DNA from 4 places in the Neobacillus sp. 204 genome. Region 1 is predicted to be linked to each of the others. Evidence: riboswitches for the same ligand, from Rfam matches in the RefSeq annotation. Region 1 holds a riboswitch; each other region holds the start of a gene.

Region 1 (3,996 bases):
TAATTACTCCTTTCAGGTACATCCATTTTTACCTTTATATAGTATAACGGAAACTCAAGATATTTTGTAACCTGAGCTTTTTACCTTTCATTTATTATTGTACTAAAGTGTTATCGTGCTAAAATTCTGAAAATTCAATTGACAAATAAGCTTTGTATCCCATACAATAATTATCATTAAGATAATTAAAGAATGGAATGATACCAATGAGGCATCTGAAAATATTCAATCTATTAATTATAAAAGAGGCTGGACTCCCAATCGAGTAGATTCGGAATCCAGCCTCTTTCTTTATTATACTACAGTGGTAGAGGAGAGAGACAAAATGATAACACTAACAGGTGGAAGTTTAACATTAAAGCAAATGAAGGATGTTTTATATCGTAAGCAAAAGGTCATGGCTTCAGCCGAGAGCATGGAAGCAGTCAAGAAGAGTCGTGAAGCAGTGGAAAGAATTGTGGCAGAATCAAAGGTGGTTTATGGAATTACGACAGGGTTTGGAAAATTCAGCGACGTACTCATTGATAAGAACCATGTCCAAGATCTTCAGCTTAATCTAATTCGTTCTCATGCATGCGGAGTGGGCGATCCTTTTCCAGAAATTGTTGCAAAAGCAATGGTGCTACTCCGGGCTAACGCACTCCTCAAGGGATTTTCAGGTGTCAGGCCGATTGTCATTGAAAAGTTATTAGAATTAGTAAATCAAGACATTATTCCTGTCATCCCGCAGCAAGGTTCCCTTGGGGCAAGTGGTGATTTAGCCCCGCTTTCTCATCTGGCATTGGTATTAATTGGTGAAGGGGAAGTATTTTACAAAGGCGAGCAAATGGAAGCTTTTAATGCACTTCAACAAGAAGGTATTTTACCCTTAACATTGGAAGCAAAAGAAGGTCTTGCCCTTATTAATGGAACCCAAGCGATGACTGCTATGGGAGTTATCGGTTACTTGGAAGCAGAGCAGCTGGCACAAGAAAGTGAGCTGATTGCTTCCATGACAATGGAAGGGTTAAATGGAATTATCGATGCATTTGCGGAAGAAGTTCAGGTGGCAAGAGGGTATAAACAGCAAATTGATACAGCAGCAAGAATCCGCCGCTATTTAAGCGATAGTTTGTTAACAACCCAGCAGGGTGAGTTACGAGTTCAAGATGCTTATTCACTCCGGTGTATTCCACAGGTTCATGGTGCCTCATGGCAGGCTTTGGATTATGTAAAGGAAAAATTAGAGATTGAAATGAATGCCGCAACAGATAATCCGTTAATTTTTGATAACGGGGAAAAGGTGATCTCAGGGGGGAACTTTCACGGGCAGCCGATTGCTTTTGCGATGGATTTTATGAAAATTGCCGTTGCCGAACTGGCAAATATTTCGGAAAGACGAATTGAACGCTTGGTAAATCCTCAGCTAAATGATTTACCGGCATTTTTAAGTCCACAACCTGGTTTGCAATCGGGTGCGATGATCATGCAATATGCGGCTGCAGCACTGGTATCAGAGAATAAAACACTTGCCCATCCAGCAAGTGTCGATTCTATTCCTTCATCTGCCAATCAAGAGGACCATGTAAGCATGGGCACAATTGCCTCAAGGCATGCTTATCAAATTATCCAAAATGCAAGAAGAGTTTTGGCGATTGAACTGATTTGTGCCATGCAGGCAGTGGAGATTCGCGGAATTGATAAAATGGCAACACATACTAGGGTGTTTTTTGATAAAGGTCGCGAACAGGTAGCGTCCATTACACAAGATAGAGTGTTCTCAAAAGATATAGAAAAAGTTGCTGAGTGGCTTAAGTCCATAGAATTTTCGCAACTTATTAGAACTTTAAGTATTGAAAAAGGACAATTCTAAGGGGAATTCCTAAGAATAAAAAGGCGTGTGGTGCTCACGCCTTTTTATTCTGTCTGATCATTGAGCAAACGAGCAGTATCTCCTCGATATTCTTCCTCATTTTCAACTCGATTTTTAAAGGCTTCCCGTACCACTAGGAATTCCTCGTCACCGACTGCTTCTTTCCCCTGTTTTTCTGTTAAAGTGTCTTTAGGGAAGTTCCCTGGATGATGCTTCTTTTTATGTTCAAAATGTTCTCCGCGTGCCAAATTCAACACTCCTTTCGTCTTCGCAAGTATCATTCCCAAAATAGAGTGAAATAATTACTTTTTGATTAGCACATAAAAAGAAAAAGCTGATTGAAAGAGGAATCTTACATAGATTCACTCTTCATCAGCTTTTTGTTTTGAGAGCTCTGGCTTGCATATGCGGTCCAATAAATAGCCAGCAAACACAATAAATGCAATCGGAATAGAAAAGTTTAACACATGAATAAGGGGCATCGAACTGCTTCACCACCAATATTTGAATATTATTAATATTATGATAATAGTCGTGTTGTTTACATTATATGCTAATTGTCACAATTTAGACAAATATTGAAGTGATAAATATATCTTTTAATGGTTATTCAACATAATGAGAAGGAAAGAAATTGTTCAAAGTTCCATCATTTTGACATAAAGCTGCAAGGATTCGATTTAAATTGGGATATTTTTGTAGAAATATGGGATTAATTGTTAGAAAAAGTTTTTTGAATATTGTAAAATTACGACAAATTACAACACCCTACTGAAATAGCACTAGATATAATATCAATGAGGATTAAGTATATCGACCTATCAAAACAATGAAAAAAACATTAATACAGTGACTTAAGTTGTGTTGGAATCAGAAAAAGGCAAACCTGTTGAAAAGCAGGGACGCAAAGCCGAGGATCTAAGGTATGTTTTACATGCTAAGATGGCCGGGTTACCTGGAATACATTATGTATTTTAGGAGTGAGTAGAATGGTTATAACCGAAAATAATGTAGAAGTAATCGATCAAGAATGGATGGCACTCATATTAGAAGCAAAGGACTTAGGGTTATCCATAGAAGCAGTTCGTGATTTCTTGATTAACAAGAGATAATCACGTTAAACGTACATAAATAAAAAGCATTCTACAAAAAAATCACGTTTTTTGTAGAATGCTTTTCTTTTCAATAAGATCTTTTATATCTATTTATCGTTTTGATTAATTCGCCACTTATTAAATTCAAGGAAATCCCGAAATTGTTCCTTAGATACACCAGACTTCATTGCATCTTTGACTAGATTCATCCAATCAATATCTAATTCCTCTTTATTGATTTCTTCATGTATCAAATGGTCCACAGGAATATTCAAAACAACAGCAATTTTTTCTAGGAACTTTATAGAAGGGTTCTCTTGTTTATTATTTTCAAGGTTACTTAAATATGATTTAGCCACCCCAGCTTGAGCAGCAAGTTCGGAAAGTGACATTTTTCTATCTAAGCGAAATTTTTTTACGCGATCACCAATCATTAGTCTCACACCCAATTATTATTCACTTTACGTTAATTCTAACAAAAAGAATGGAAAAGCACCATATTAAGAACAAAGAAATATGACAATTTTTGAACTTTGAGAATTAGTTTAGTCAAAGTATCTTTGAAAAAATACCAGGATAGAGTTAATATAAAAAGTGTTGCCTATTACGGCATAATGTATAATTCTTTTGAGGTATGTTTTTAGTCGAATAACCATTTTGATTTGCATACATAAAAATAATTAAAAAGGAAGGGGACCCAATAATGATTGTCCTTAAATCACAGCGTGAAATTGATGCGATGAAAAAAGCTGGAGATATTTTGGCAGCTTGTCATAAAGAAATTGCTAAAATGATTAAACCAGGTATTACAACATGGGAAATTGATGTATTTGTAGAAGAATTTCTTAAGAAAAAAGGCGCGACCCCAGAACAAAAAGGGTATAAAGGCTACGAATATGCTACTTGTGCGAGTATAAATGACGAAATATGCCATGGCTTTCCAAGGAAAGAACCTTTAAAAGAAGGGGATATTGTGACAGTGGATATGGTTGTCAATTACAATGGCGCGTTAGCAGATTCCGCTTGGTCTTATGCTGTTGGCGAAGTATC
Region 2 (3,996 bases), on a different contig from region 1:
GAAGCAGGTTAGCTCAAGAGGAATCGCTGAGGCGATCCTTTTTTGTTATGGAGCTAACAGGCAGGTTAAGCTAAGAATATTTGGGAAAAATAACTTCAAAAAGAGACATTTTTTATTTATGTTTAATACCTTTAATCGATTATAGAAGGAGTTTTTAGGTGGATATTCTCGATATAAAGAATATAGTAAAGGACTTGCCAGAACAGGAAGTAAGGTCATACTTGCAATTTATTCTTTATAGGATTGCATTGTTGGAGGATAAAGAGAACTCTTTAGTTGAGATTGCAAATGATCTTAAAGAAATTTTTAATGAAATTCTCTATCCAAAAGTTACACAATCAGATCCATTTGGAAAAAGTAATTACAAAAAAGTTCATATACAATTTGGATACCCATATTTAAGACAACCATTAAAAGAATTGAACCTACTAGAAGAAGAGTTTATTATTGCTTACCACGACAATTTCTCTATTGCTCCTATTTATAGTTTAGATACCGAAAAGGGACAAACAGATAGATTTGATTGGTTAAAAAACAACTTATCTAATGAATATGAAGTTGAATTTTATAAAGAAAGTTTGCCGAAAGTCATTTCTCAAGTATTATCAATTCCTAATGATCTTCCAATTTACATCTGGGTATCAGAAAATGCAAATGAACAAACAGCACTTTTTTTTACACTGTATTTGTTGCGGGAACAAAAAAACAATATTTCAATCATTGATACCGCAACATTGTATAGAAAATTGTTTGATAAAAAGGCTAAGAAGTATGTACCCTTTTTTTCGGGTGAAATAATTTTAGAAGAATTACAAACCATATATAAATATAGCCAAGAAAACAAGCAGATTTTATCAGACATAGAGTGTAAGCATTTTGAAAAAGAGTGGTTAGACCTCTCAAACAATCCTGGTACATTAAGAATATGGGAAAACGGAGAAATAAAAGTTGTACCTGAAGACTATTACGATGATTTTATAATTGAAAAAGCTAAGAAGCTGATTGGGAAGAAAAAGGGCTTTATTATGTGTGCAAGATTAGTTGGTGAAGTTTATGGACATATTCTTCAATTTATCGGTGACAGCTTTTTGGAATATAGGGTTAGGAAATTAATCGAAAAGGGAATTTTTGAATATGAAGGTGGCCTAGAGGCAATGCGTTATTACGGGATTAAATTTAAGTAAATCTTTTATTGAAAAGCAAAGTGAAGAGATACATTAAGAGAAACTCAGAAAATGAGGTTCTCTTTATTAATGGTCTTTATAACTTTCGTAAAATTGTTTGTGAAGAAATGTACTTAAGCTAAAGGATGCAATAGTTAAAGAAAGTGATCGCTGCAGTGACCCTTTTTATTTAACTAACAGTGCAGGATTGTTGAATAGTAAAGGAGAATTTTCTTGGGATGATAGCTTTCAACTGGAAAAAATGGCTTAAATTGGGATTGTTTTAGTTGTTAGTGTATCAATATTCAGAGATGATGAAGTCTTAATGATAAGAGAAAATAAACCAACTGCCATTGAAATGTGGAACTTTCCGAGTGGACGCATTGAAAACGGTGAAGACATTCTCTTTTCAGCTCGTAGAGAAGTAAAAGAGGAAACAGGCTTTGATGTAAAACTTAATAGCACAACTGGTGTATATAATTTTGTCAGTAGCACAAATAATCAAGTTATTTTATTTCATTTTACTGGTGAGGTTACTGGAGGTTTATTAAAACTAGAGGAAGAAGAGATTTCAGATAGTAGATGGGTTAAGGTAAGTGACCTTGTAAAATTCGATGATGAGGAATTACGGGAACCAAGTGTATTAAAGCAAATAATAGTTAACTTATTAAAAGAGGAGTTACACTCAATTAGTATTTATAATGAACAACTTTAAACTCGTAATAAGTTAAGTATGTGAAAGAATACATTTTAAGTAACGGGTGCATTAGTTGAAGATCCAGCTGCCAGTTACGGCGGCTTTTCTTATGCAACTATAGGGGCAGGTTTGTTTAAGAGGGATTAGGTCATTTCACATAACCTACTTTTATATCTTCTTTCATCTAATCATTTTTTGATGATGCCTGTCTTTCTGAAGGGCAGTTTTCGCAAAGTTTATCGTTTTTAGCTTAAATTCCCCCAAATTAAACACTCGACTAAACACAAAAAATTGGCATTTTTTGTGTGTTTTTGATAAAAATAATTATTATTTTCCCGATTAATTTCATAATTCTACATTTTTTGTATCAAATCAATAAAAAATAGTATATAAAGCCTATAGAAAATATTCGAATTCCCCCAATTTACTTAATTTTCTAAAACATTTATAATTCAAATTGCATACGAGGGTTCTCGGTGTAAAGGGAGCGAGGAAATATGGTTCGTAAATGGACACTTGAGCCATATGGAGCTAGTAGTGTAACCCACCTTTAATTATTATTTTATAGGGGGAATATATATGAAAAAAATGACGAGTTTAGCTTTAGCGGGTATCCTATCAGTAGGACTTGCGGTTAGTTCTGCAAGTGCAGCAGTATCGGTTGACGCAACAGGAACAGGTTTTGTAGGTAAAGGTGATGTACAATTGGCATATGAATGGAGTAATTCTGCTTTACAGAAAAATGCAAGCGGTCTTACTTTTACTTATGACACTCAAGATACTTATGATGTAACAGAGGTATGGGACACTTCAGCAGGTAAGAAAACTGTACATCATGATATCACAGTACCAAAACATGTATCTGTTAGTGCTAGTGTAGGGTATGATGCTCGTACAAGCAAACAAATCACTGGCTTTAACTTAAAAGGTATTGATCCACTTTCAGTAATAATTGAAGGAACTGTACCAGTTGCAGGTGACCCTTTAACTGGCAATCGTCACGTTATTGATCCAGAAACTGGAGCTTGGGTAGAAGCAATTATTACAGACGTTCAATTAACAAAGAGCGAAGGTGGATTATACGCACACTATAATGGAGTAGATGTTGCAATGCCAAATACACCAGTAGCACCAATCGTTGTACCTATCCAGTGACATGTAATGTAATAGTGCGGAAAGCAGTCATTAAATGGCTGTTTTTTTTTTGGTTATGCAAATGAGGGTAGATGGAATTATACCAACCATTTTTCCGACAAATTAAGATACCGTAATGATCGAGATAGATGTAATTTTAAGTGATTTAAATAATGAATTAGAAAATTATTAGATAGGATTGCATTTCACAATCTGAGAGACGATTGTTTTCTACGTACAAGATTGTGAAATAATGTACTTAAACAAACGGGAGCAAGAGTTTAAGATCAGTGGCAGCTTCGGCAGCTTTTTTTGCTTGTTCCACTAACGTGGCATTATAGTTGAAGAAAAATTACAAAAAAACAAAATAAGTGAACCATTAGTGTTAAACAACACAATCAAAAAGTGAAACAGCCTTTTTTATCAAATTTAATTATGTAAAAATTTAATCGGATTTTCTGATTTAAAGAACGTAAAAGCAATCACTCAAGTCATTCGGTGTAAACAACGGCGCCAATTGTCCAAACCATGTAGTAATCTTTCAGGTGGCTTTTGCAGCCACTTCCTAGTATATCAGCAATGTAAGCGCAAACCAACTGGTTAATGTTGGACAATAACAGTGTATGAAAAGCTAAGAAAACAGGAGAAAAACTGAGTTTAACCAATTGGATAAATTCGTTATTTCCCAACCTTCAGCGATTACCAAAATGGTCGAATTTGACCAAAAATGAGATTTGACCTATAAAGCCCAATAATGGCCCCCACATCGAATTTTAATGCCGCTCCCAATTTTTACACCCTAGAACAAACAGAAAAAGCCCATACAAGCCAAATATGAAAGTCGATTTTAGGTCACACAGCGAAATCGAAGATAGATTGCTTGTTTATTGAGTATGAGGTCATTCTTGCTAAATAAATTTTATGATTGGATAAGATTGTGAAGAATGTACTTAAAGTAACGGGTGCGATTGTTCAATAAGGACAGTCGCTTTCCTTGTTCCA
Region 3 (3,996 bases), on a different contig from region 1:
TTCGACAAAGAGTTCACGGTTATAAACTTGAAAGTTCATTCTGTTTTCATCCCTTTCAGATTTTCAGGTAAATTGCTGAAAAAAACATTCACCCCATTTCGAATTTCCTTCTTTAGTTCTTCAATAATAAAATCGTCCGAAGGGGCATTTTCAGAAGAACGGCTGCTAGAGGAATTGGAGGTTAAATGATAATCAATCCTGCTTGGAAGCTGTTTCCTGATGTCTTGTTTTATGAACGATAAATATTCATCATTCGGTTGAACGTTTAATTCCCTCTGGGCAGCCTCAACTATTGGAGGTAAATCCGTTTCTAAATATCTGTAAATCGCTTCCTCGATTTTCATTGATCTTTGCATTTGCAGTTTTGGTGAAATTGGGGTGGTTAAGGACTGATTTTGGATTGCGAAGTCTTCAATTCCGGATAAATCGGACGGGTTTAGACCGATATTCAATGTCCCTTCGAGAGTCTCAACCTTCAATTGATCAAATTTATATTCAATTTTGTCTACATGAATGGACTGTTTTTCATTTAATTTTTTGATATCTTCTTTCATTTTCTGGAGAGCATTCTCTAAAGCTAGAATTCTCTGCTCCTGGGCTTGAATACACATCTGCAGCCATTGAAGATATTGGGAATAATCCTGATACATATAATCACCTCACAATTAATTCGCCAATAATTTTACCCGAATAATATCGATTAGGACGGTCTTACTTATCCTGTTTTCTAACGGCAGCTTGCAGGGGTACTGCTGGTGCTCCTGATAAAGTGCCTGAAGTTTGTGGTGCAGGTTGTGTAAATCCTCCGGTATTATATAAATGAGCCATAGGTTTGATAATCCCAGCACTGCCTATTTGTAAAACCGAGGAATTGGTAATTCCGCCAATTTTAATGAAATTTATTTGAATGGACTGCTGTATATAAAAATTCATTTACACCCACCTACTCATTTATGCATTCAGTGCAATCCCTTGATCGTAAACATCTGGATCATGGGTATTTGTAGAACTAACATTATTATGGAGCTGTAGGCTATCCCCCGTGTTGAAGGATCCAGCGCCGGAAAAGGTTTTTGCAGCCGAGAATGGCATAATTTTATAAACATCTCCAATATGGAAAACAGAACTGCTCCCAAGTGTAATGACCTGTGCAACTCCAACAATTGCTGGCATTTTCAACACCCTTTTTTCATAGTATCTTCTACATCCTATGTTTGGGCAAAAGTAATGTGATTCAATCGCCCAAATAATTAAAACAGGAGCCAAATTGTGCTTATTCATATTTGTTAGTAACTTTATAGGGGTATATTTTAAAGGCGGTTATAATTACCTGTTATTTTCGACGATAAATGATAAATTAGTAGGATATTCGATAAATCGAAAAGGGACTATTATGTGATTAAGAGATCAGTTGGAAAAATAAACACTGAATCTCGATAAAGGCAAAGTTGATGAAAATCAGTGACGCAAAGCTACAGGGGCTAAGGTGCATTTGCATTATGCCAGCCAGTTACCGAAAGATAGGGTGTTTCATATTAGTTATGCTATGTCTGCATAGGTTTCCTATGTCTATATAGTTTTCTTTGATTTTTACCCCCCTATCGGTAATGGCGGGGTTATTTCTATTTTAGAAGGAAAAATCCGTCCATTTGATGCTGGCGGCTTGAGGCTTTTCCCTTGAGGTAAAAACGATTAAAGGTGGGTGGAAAACTTATGGGCTTACTCGATCAAATTCCAGAAAAAGGACAGCTATGTGGGGAGATTCAAATTGATAAACCAATCAATGACCTAAATGGCCTAGGACCCATATTTCCCCTTCTATTAGATGAAGATGTGTCAGAGGTTATGGTGAATGGTCCTAAACAAGTATACTGTGAACGAAAAGGGAAGTTAGTTTTAACCCCAGTCCAATTCCGCGACAATGAACATGTCATGAAGGTGATTGATAAAATTGTCGCCCCGTTAGGTCGGAGAATTGATAAAAGTTTGCCAATTTTAGATGCCAGGCTTCCAGATGGGTCACATGTAAATGCGATGATTCCTCACTTGGCATTAAATGAGCCAACAATCACTATCAGGAAATCTTCAAAGTATCCTCGCCAAATTGACGATTTAATTAACTTTGGAACAGTGACGAAGGAAATGGCTAACTTTCTGGATGCATGTGTGAAAGCTCGATTAAATATTTTTGTTAGTGGTGGCCCGGGTTCTGGGAAAACAACCACGCTAAATGTACTCTCAAACTTTATACCTGAGGGTGAAAGGATTGTAACGATTGAGGATATTGCAGAGATACAATTGGGACAAGCATATGTGATTTCTCTTGAGACACAACCGCCTGCTAATGTGGAAGAAGGGGCAGACTCTATTCACGAGCTTGTGAGGAACACATTACGGATGAGTCCCGATCGGGTCATCATCGGGGAAGTACGCGGTGAAGAAGCATTTGATATTCTCCAGTCTATGAATAGGGGCCAAGGGGGATTATTGGCGACAGGGCATTCAAAAAGTCCAAAGGATATGATTGCACGATTAGAGACAATGGTTCGTTTATCAGGTGTAGACCTTCCGATAAAAGCAATTCGGGAGCATATAGCCAAGGCGATAGATGTAATTATACAGCAAACCCGTTTGAAAGATGGAACAAGGAAAATAGTTAATATAACTGAAATACGAGGAATGGAAGATGAAAATATTGTTCTTCAAGATATCTTCTCCTTTAAACAAGAAGGGCTTAACTCAGAGGGGAAAATTATTGGACAATTAATATCAACTGGTGTCCGCCCTAAATTTTATGATCGTCTGATGGAATCTGGAATTAATATCCCAGCCTCAGTGTTTATAGACAATGAGGAGTAAAAAAATGAAAGGACTCCTCACGAATTTAAAAATAGTAAAGAGCTGATCCCTATTAGTCGGGGATCAGTTTTTTGTGACCCCTTTATATTTGTTCGATTAAAATGTTTATTTTAAAATAATAAGTGTAGTTAATTTAAAACTTGAGGTGAAATCATGAAATTTGTAACAGTCAAATATAAACAGGAATCATTTGTGGGCTTGGTTGACACAAAAGATACAAAAGTGCTTTTACTTAATCCTGCAGAAGAAGTAATGACAGGGCAAAAAAGCTTCCCTTCTTCTTTGCTGGAATGTATTACTGATGGAGAGATCTTTATCAAAAAAGTTAATGGGTTAATCGATTGGGCAGAAACAAGAGAAAATACAGATTCAATTTATATTCCAATCGAAGAGGTAACACTATTAGCACCAATTCCAAAACCAAGTAAGAATATCTTTTGTGTAGGGAAAAATTATGCGGAACACGCGATTGAAATGGGTAGTGAAGCAGATATACCTGAGCATATTATGGTCTTTACGAAAGCACCAACAACAGTTATTGGACCTAATGAAAAGGTGCTAACCCACCAAAATGTAACGAATCAATTGGATTATGAAGGTGAGCTTGCCGTCATCATTGGTAAAAAAGGTCAGGGAATAAAAAAAGAAGAAGCCTTGGATTATATTTTTGGATATACCATTCTTAATGATGTAACCGCACGAGATTTACAATCGCGCCACAAGCAATTTTTTATCGGCAAAAGCCTTGATACGACCTGTCCGATGGGCCCTTGGATTGTCCACAAAAGTATGATTGAAAATCCCAATCAGTTAAGTATTCATACGGTGGTAAATGGGGAGGTAAGGCAGAACTCAAACACAAAGAATTTTATTTTTCCGATTGAAGAGATTATCTCCGTTCTATCAGCAGGAATGACACTAGAACCAGGAGACATTATTGCGACTGGAACACCAGCTGGGGTAGGGAAAGGGTTTAAACCCCCTAAATTTTTATCTCCCGGTGATCAAATGGAAGTCACGATTGAAAAGATTGGAACACTGAAAAATACCATTCAGAAATAAAGATTAGTACCCAATTCTATTATAGTATTCCTATGCTTGTTACTATATTTGATTTACTTTTTTTCGTGTTTATTA
Region 4 (3,996 bases), on a different contig from region 1:
ATTTGCTCGGTAAGTGTATAGTACCAGAGCGAATTCTTTCCCATACGAGTCATTTCTTCATCAATATCTACGTTATTACCATTGTTTTGCATTACGGAATTTGTATTCTCTACAATATTGGCTGTAGGTATATCTGCTGGATTGCCAATTACCAAATGACGAGCATCAGAACGATTACCAACAAAATTAGTTTGATTGTTTAGGTGTTTTTTTAGTACATCTTCAAACACGACCTGTTTTGCTTTATAACCTGAAGTTTCTGCATTTGAAATATTATTAGAAATAACTTGTTGGCGTAAACTTGAGGCATCTAAGGCCTTTTGTAGGAGGCTAATATTGTTCAAATGATCCCCCTCCTTTCTAACTAAAAAACTTTGAAAAATTTCGATAGTATATCAATATCATTTTATTTCCATAAATCAATATACTATAAAAAAGGTTTGCAAATCTATAACAAATTTTACATAGATGTTACAAGATGACTAATTACTGTTTTAAAATCATGCTTTAAGTTGTCCCAAATACTTGCTAACCCCATTTACCCAATGGTTGTTTAATCCAGTTGGGTCATTATCCGCACCAATGGGCGCATATTTTCCGGCAATTTTTGAAATACTTGTTAGTCCCATCCCTAAATAATTCTTACTTAGATTTCGAGCCATATCCATAATACTTTCTTCAATCGAAGAATACGACTTCAAACCATATTTCCCCATCATTCCACCCACATTATTCTTTACATAGGCTGCTTTTGATGTTCCATTTCCTGTTTCATGTTGGGCAATAGCTGTTAATAAAGCAGGATTGACATTATACTTTTGACCCGCACTAATAAACGCGTCCCCCATTCCTTTGAGCTTCCCATCCAGTATTTGATTTATCTTTTCTGAACTGATCGTTTGAAAACGTAACGGTTCGTTTGTACTGAATGTGTTATTCAGAAGTCCCGTATTAGGGATTTCATTAACTAAGGCTAAATTATTAGATGGTAAATTATCTACAAACGATTGAAGAGTTGGTGTAGAGGAAATTGGCAACTCCTTTTGGATTAATTCATTTAAAACTGAAGTAAAAAGATCACCAAAATCAATCTTGGTTGTCCCCATTTGTGATTTTACTTGCTCATTACGGGATAAAGTATTTATTAACATCGTTTTTGTAAACCAATCATCACCAATAATCAATGGAATACTCCTTCCCTTAATAGAATGCTCATTATTAACGTTCTAGCTGGTTTGTTTTGACAGAAAAGATGCGTGACAACGATGCGATCCGTGGTCACGCATTATAAAGAAGTTTTATTTAACCATTTCGTTTTCAAGGTTGAAAGCGTTTAAATGGCTCCTTCTAATAACCTGCTTACGTCACCCAAACACTCCTCCGAAAGCATTGAAACACATGTTAGTTGACCATTTTCTATCGTCCCTTCAACTAAAACAATCGAAGTCGTATCAAGTTCTTCCTTCATCGCAAGAATTTGTTTTCCCATATAAACTACATTTTTCACAATATAATAGGAACTGTTGATTGGATATCCAATTGTCACTTTAACCGGTTTCATAAAGAAGGGTTTCTTCTTTCTAAATTCCAAAAAGTCTAAAATCTTGTGATTCACCCGTTCTTCAGTTTTCACATGTTGCAGGAACATTTTTTCGCCCTCTCCTTTAACTGGTGTTAAAGAGTATAAAAATAACCCCGCCTCTACCGAAGGGGGTTAGCAGACAAAAAATGCTTTGCAGGTATAGAGTCCTATACCTATTTCGACATTTTTCCACCTAGTAAAAACACCCTATCTTTGGGCAGCTGGCTGGCATAGTGAATTACCCTTAGCCCCTTTAGCTTTGCGCCACTGATTTTCACCAGTTTTGCCTTGATCGAGATTTTGTGTTTCAGTATCCGAAGTAATCTCTTAATCAAATAATAGAATGTTTTACCATTATCGAATATCCGACTATTTTATCATTTTGTGTCGAATTAACTAGGTACTTTAGACTATTTCGTGCATAAATATGACAATTTGCCCATATTTTCGTCAAAACTTGTCACATTAACAAAAAGAAACCTATTCTTGAAACTCTAAAAATAGGTCAGTTTATCTTTTTGAGTCTAAAAATACACCATTTGTTTGATTAAAATAAGGATGATAATGTTTCGAAACCTGTTTTTGCTTTTTCATTTGATTGATGAGAATTTTGGTTTCAGTTAAACTCTTTTCTACTAACTGTGTCATAAGCTGATCAATGGCATGTATATACTGCAAACGTTGCTTCGCGTTTGGAGAATATTCGAAGTTGGTTTCCTTATTCTTCAGTTCATCCACTTTGCTCATTAACGTCTGTCGATCAATTACCAAGATCTCAAATTCCTCAAACTTTTCTTCTTCTAAACAGCGATTCATATCATTTGTCATCTTATAAATAGCTTCAATTAATTCTTCCATATTGATCCCAGACCTTAGCTTTTAGTTTTACTTAATTTCATAGCAGCAGACCATGTTTCAGTTAATTCTAAAGCAAACTCTTCCACTTCAATAAGTAAGTCCAAATTTTTACTCAGATTTGCTTCAATCAAACGTGATTTCATATAATCATACATTGAAAATAAGGAATCTGAGATGCTATATCCTTGTTTTAAGGTCACCATTAATTCGCTTAGAATATCTTGGGCCCGTAAATTATTGCTGTGGCATTCTTCTAGGTTATTATTTTGTAGTGCATGTTTAGATAATCTTATAAATTTAACCAATCCTTGATATAACATGTAGGTTAAATCCTCAGGTTTAGAGGTAGTCACTGCTTGTTTTTGATAGGTTTGATATGGATTATTTAAAACCATGATTATTTGCTCCTTTTTAAATACAATTCCTATTTACTATGAATTATCGGATGAAGCGTAAAAAAGTTAAGCACTCCCGAGAATAATTTTGGTAATCTTTGATGACTCAATATGTAAGCGTGACAATACTTACTACTAGCTATATTTGAAACTGACTAAATATAATAAAAAAGATAATCCAAAGTTAAGAATGGATTATCTTTTTTATTCATTCGAGTTAGCTGCCGACCTGAAGGACAATCCCAAACCCATCAATAAGATAGTTAAGTCTTTGATTATAGGTTTTAAGATTTTGGATTTTTGCTGCATCACCTAGCTTATTAAATGCAGTAATTTCCTTCGCTAGTTTTGAAACCTCTATTTGCAATTCGTCATTGCGTTTTTTCTCCTGCAATAATTGCTGTTCCTGTTTATCCAGTTTATCACGAAGAGCTTCTTTCTCCAGATTAATGGTTGATTTCATTCTCTCAACCTCTTCTGTGGCTTCCTGATTCTGAAGGGCCATGTTCGTTAGTTGGTATAAACCCCTTAACATCTCATTCAGGTTAATACTAGGAATTTGTTGAACATTGCTAATTAGGCCTGACAAAATATCCAACAGATCACTATCTTCCGCAGGAGTCACTTGATTCGTTTGAGGTGTCGTGGTCGTCTCTTTGATAGCCTCGACTGATGTCACAGGAACATCTTTATGGGCAATCGTTGTAAACTGATAGGCAGTTTGATTTGATGCTTGTTTTTTCTCACTTGCCTTTAAGATCGAATAGTATTTATAGTTTACAGACTGGTAACCACGGTTTAACAGTTGTGCTGTCTCCTCAAGGATCTCTGTTATGTTCAAAGCACCCTCTTCTTGACGGCCCTTGATATATTCAAACATAAAGTCAATTTCATTTTTTGTCCATTTGCGGTTGATCTTTTTTGTATCTTCAGGATTTTGATTATCATTTTCGAAATTATTCATGCTTAAAATCATCAAATTGTTAAAATAAAAAACCAATGAACCTGATCTCAAATTGTTTTTATTCTCCAACTCATGGATGAAAGCCTCTTCTGATTGTCCTAAATCGTGGTTGACTAATGCTTCTTTCAATTCAGATAGTGCATTTTTTAAACTCATAAGAATACCTCCTACATGGTTATAGAAATGAACGTATTGGT

Evidence for each region. A riboswitch is a leader RNA that binds a small molecule or an ion and turns the genes downstream of it on or off. The one in region 1 is predicted to bind cyclic di-GMP.
Region 2: another riboswitch for cyclic di-GMP. It lies ahead of ACJ004_RS27205 (hypothetical protein); the one in region 1 lies ahead of ACJ004_RS07765 (anti-repressor SinI family protein).
Region 3: another riboswitch for cyclic di-GMP. It lies ahead of ACJ004_RS00670 (TadA family conjugal transfer-associated ATPase); the one in region 1 lies ahead of ACJ004_RS07765 (anti-repressor SinI family protein).
Region 4: another riboswitch for cyclic di-GMP. It lies ahead of ACJ004_RS12100 (hypothetical protein); the one in region 1 lies ahead of ACJ004_RS07765 (anti-repressor SinI family protein).

Annotation. Positions count from the first base shown of each region.
Region 1 is NZ_JBJORY010000003.1:111,438-115,433, reverse strand. It holds gene ACJ004_RS07780 (DNA topoisomerase III) at 1-1, opposite strand, end outside; gene hutH (histidine ammonia-lyase) at 326-1,852, shown strand; gene ACJ004_RS07770 (hypothetical protein) at 1,897-2,109, opposite strand; cyclic di-GMP riboswitch class I at 2,722-2,811, shown strand; gene ACJ004_RS07765 (anti-repressor SinI family protein) at 2,842-2,964, shown strand; gene ACJ004_RS07760 (helix-turn-helix domain-containing protein) at 3,054-3,380, opposite strand; gene map (type I methionyl aminopeptidase) at 3,650-3,996, shown strand, end outside.
Region 2 is NZ_JBJORY010000021.1:17,629-21,624, forward strand. It holds gene ACJ004_RS27195 (DUF1835 domain-containing protein) at 159-1,184, shown strand; gene ACJ004_RS27200 (NUDIX hydrolase) at 1,435-1,878, shown strand; cyclic di-GMP riboswitch class II at 2,335-2,418, shown strand; gene ACJ004_RS27205 (hypothetical protein) at 2,440-3,015, shown strand.
Region 3 is NZ_JBJORY010000001.1:132,598-136,593, forward strand. It holds gene ACJ004_RS00650 (spore gernimation protein GerPD) at 1-39, opposite strand, end outside; gene gerPC (spore germination protein GerPC) at 36-650, opposite strand; gene ACJ004_RS00660 (spore germination protein GerPB) at 712-933, opposite strand; gene ACJ004_RS00665 (spore germination protein) at 952-1,173, opposite strand; cyclic di-GMP riboswitch class I at 1,432-1,518, shown strand; gene ACJ004_RS00670 (TadA family conjugal transfer-associated ATPase) at 1,714-2,859, shown strand; gene ACJ004_RS00675 (fumarylacetoacetate hydrolase family protein) at 3,013-3,921, shown strand.
Region 4 is NZ_JBJORY010000005.1:142,507-146,502, forward strand. It holds gene flgB (flagellar basal body rod protein FlgB) at 1-344, opposite strand, end outside; gene ACJ004_RS12095 (glucosaminidase domain-containing protein) at 501-1,184, opposite strand; gene ACJ004_RS12100 (hypothetical protein) at 1,334-1,648, opposite strand; cyclic di-GMP riboswitch class I at 1,796-1,880, opposite strand; gene fliT (flagellar protein FliT) at 2,093-2,440, opposite strand; gene fliS (flagellar export chaperone FliS) at 2,455-2,835, opposite strand; gene ACJ004_RS12115 (hypothetical protein) at 3,053-3,955, opposite strand.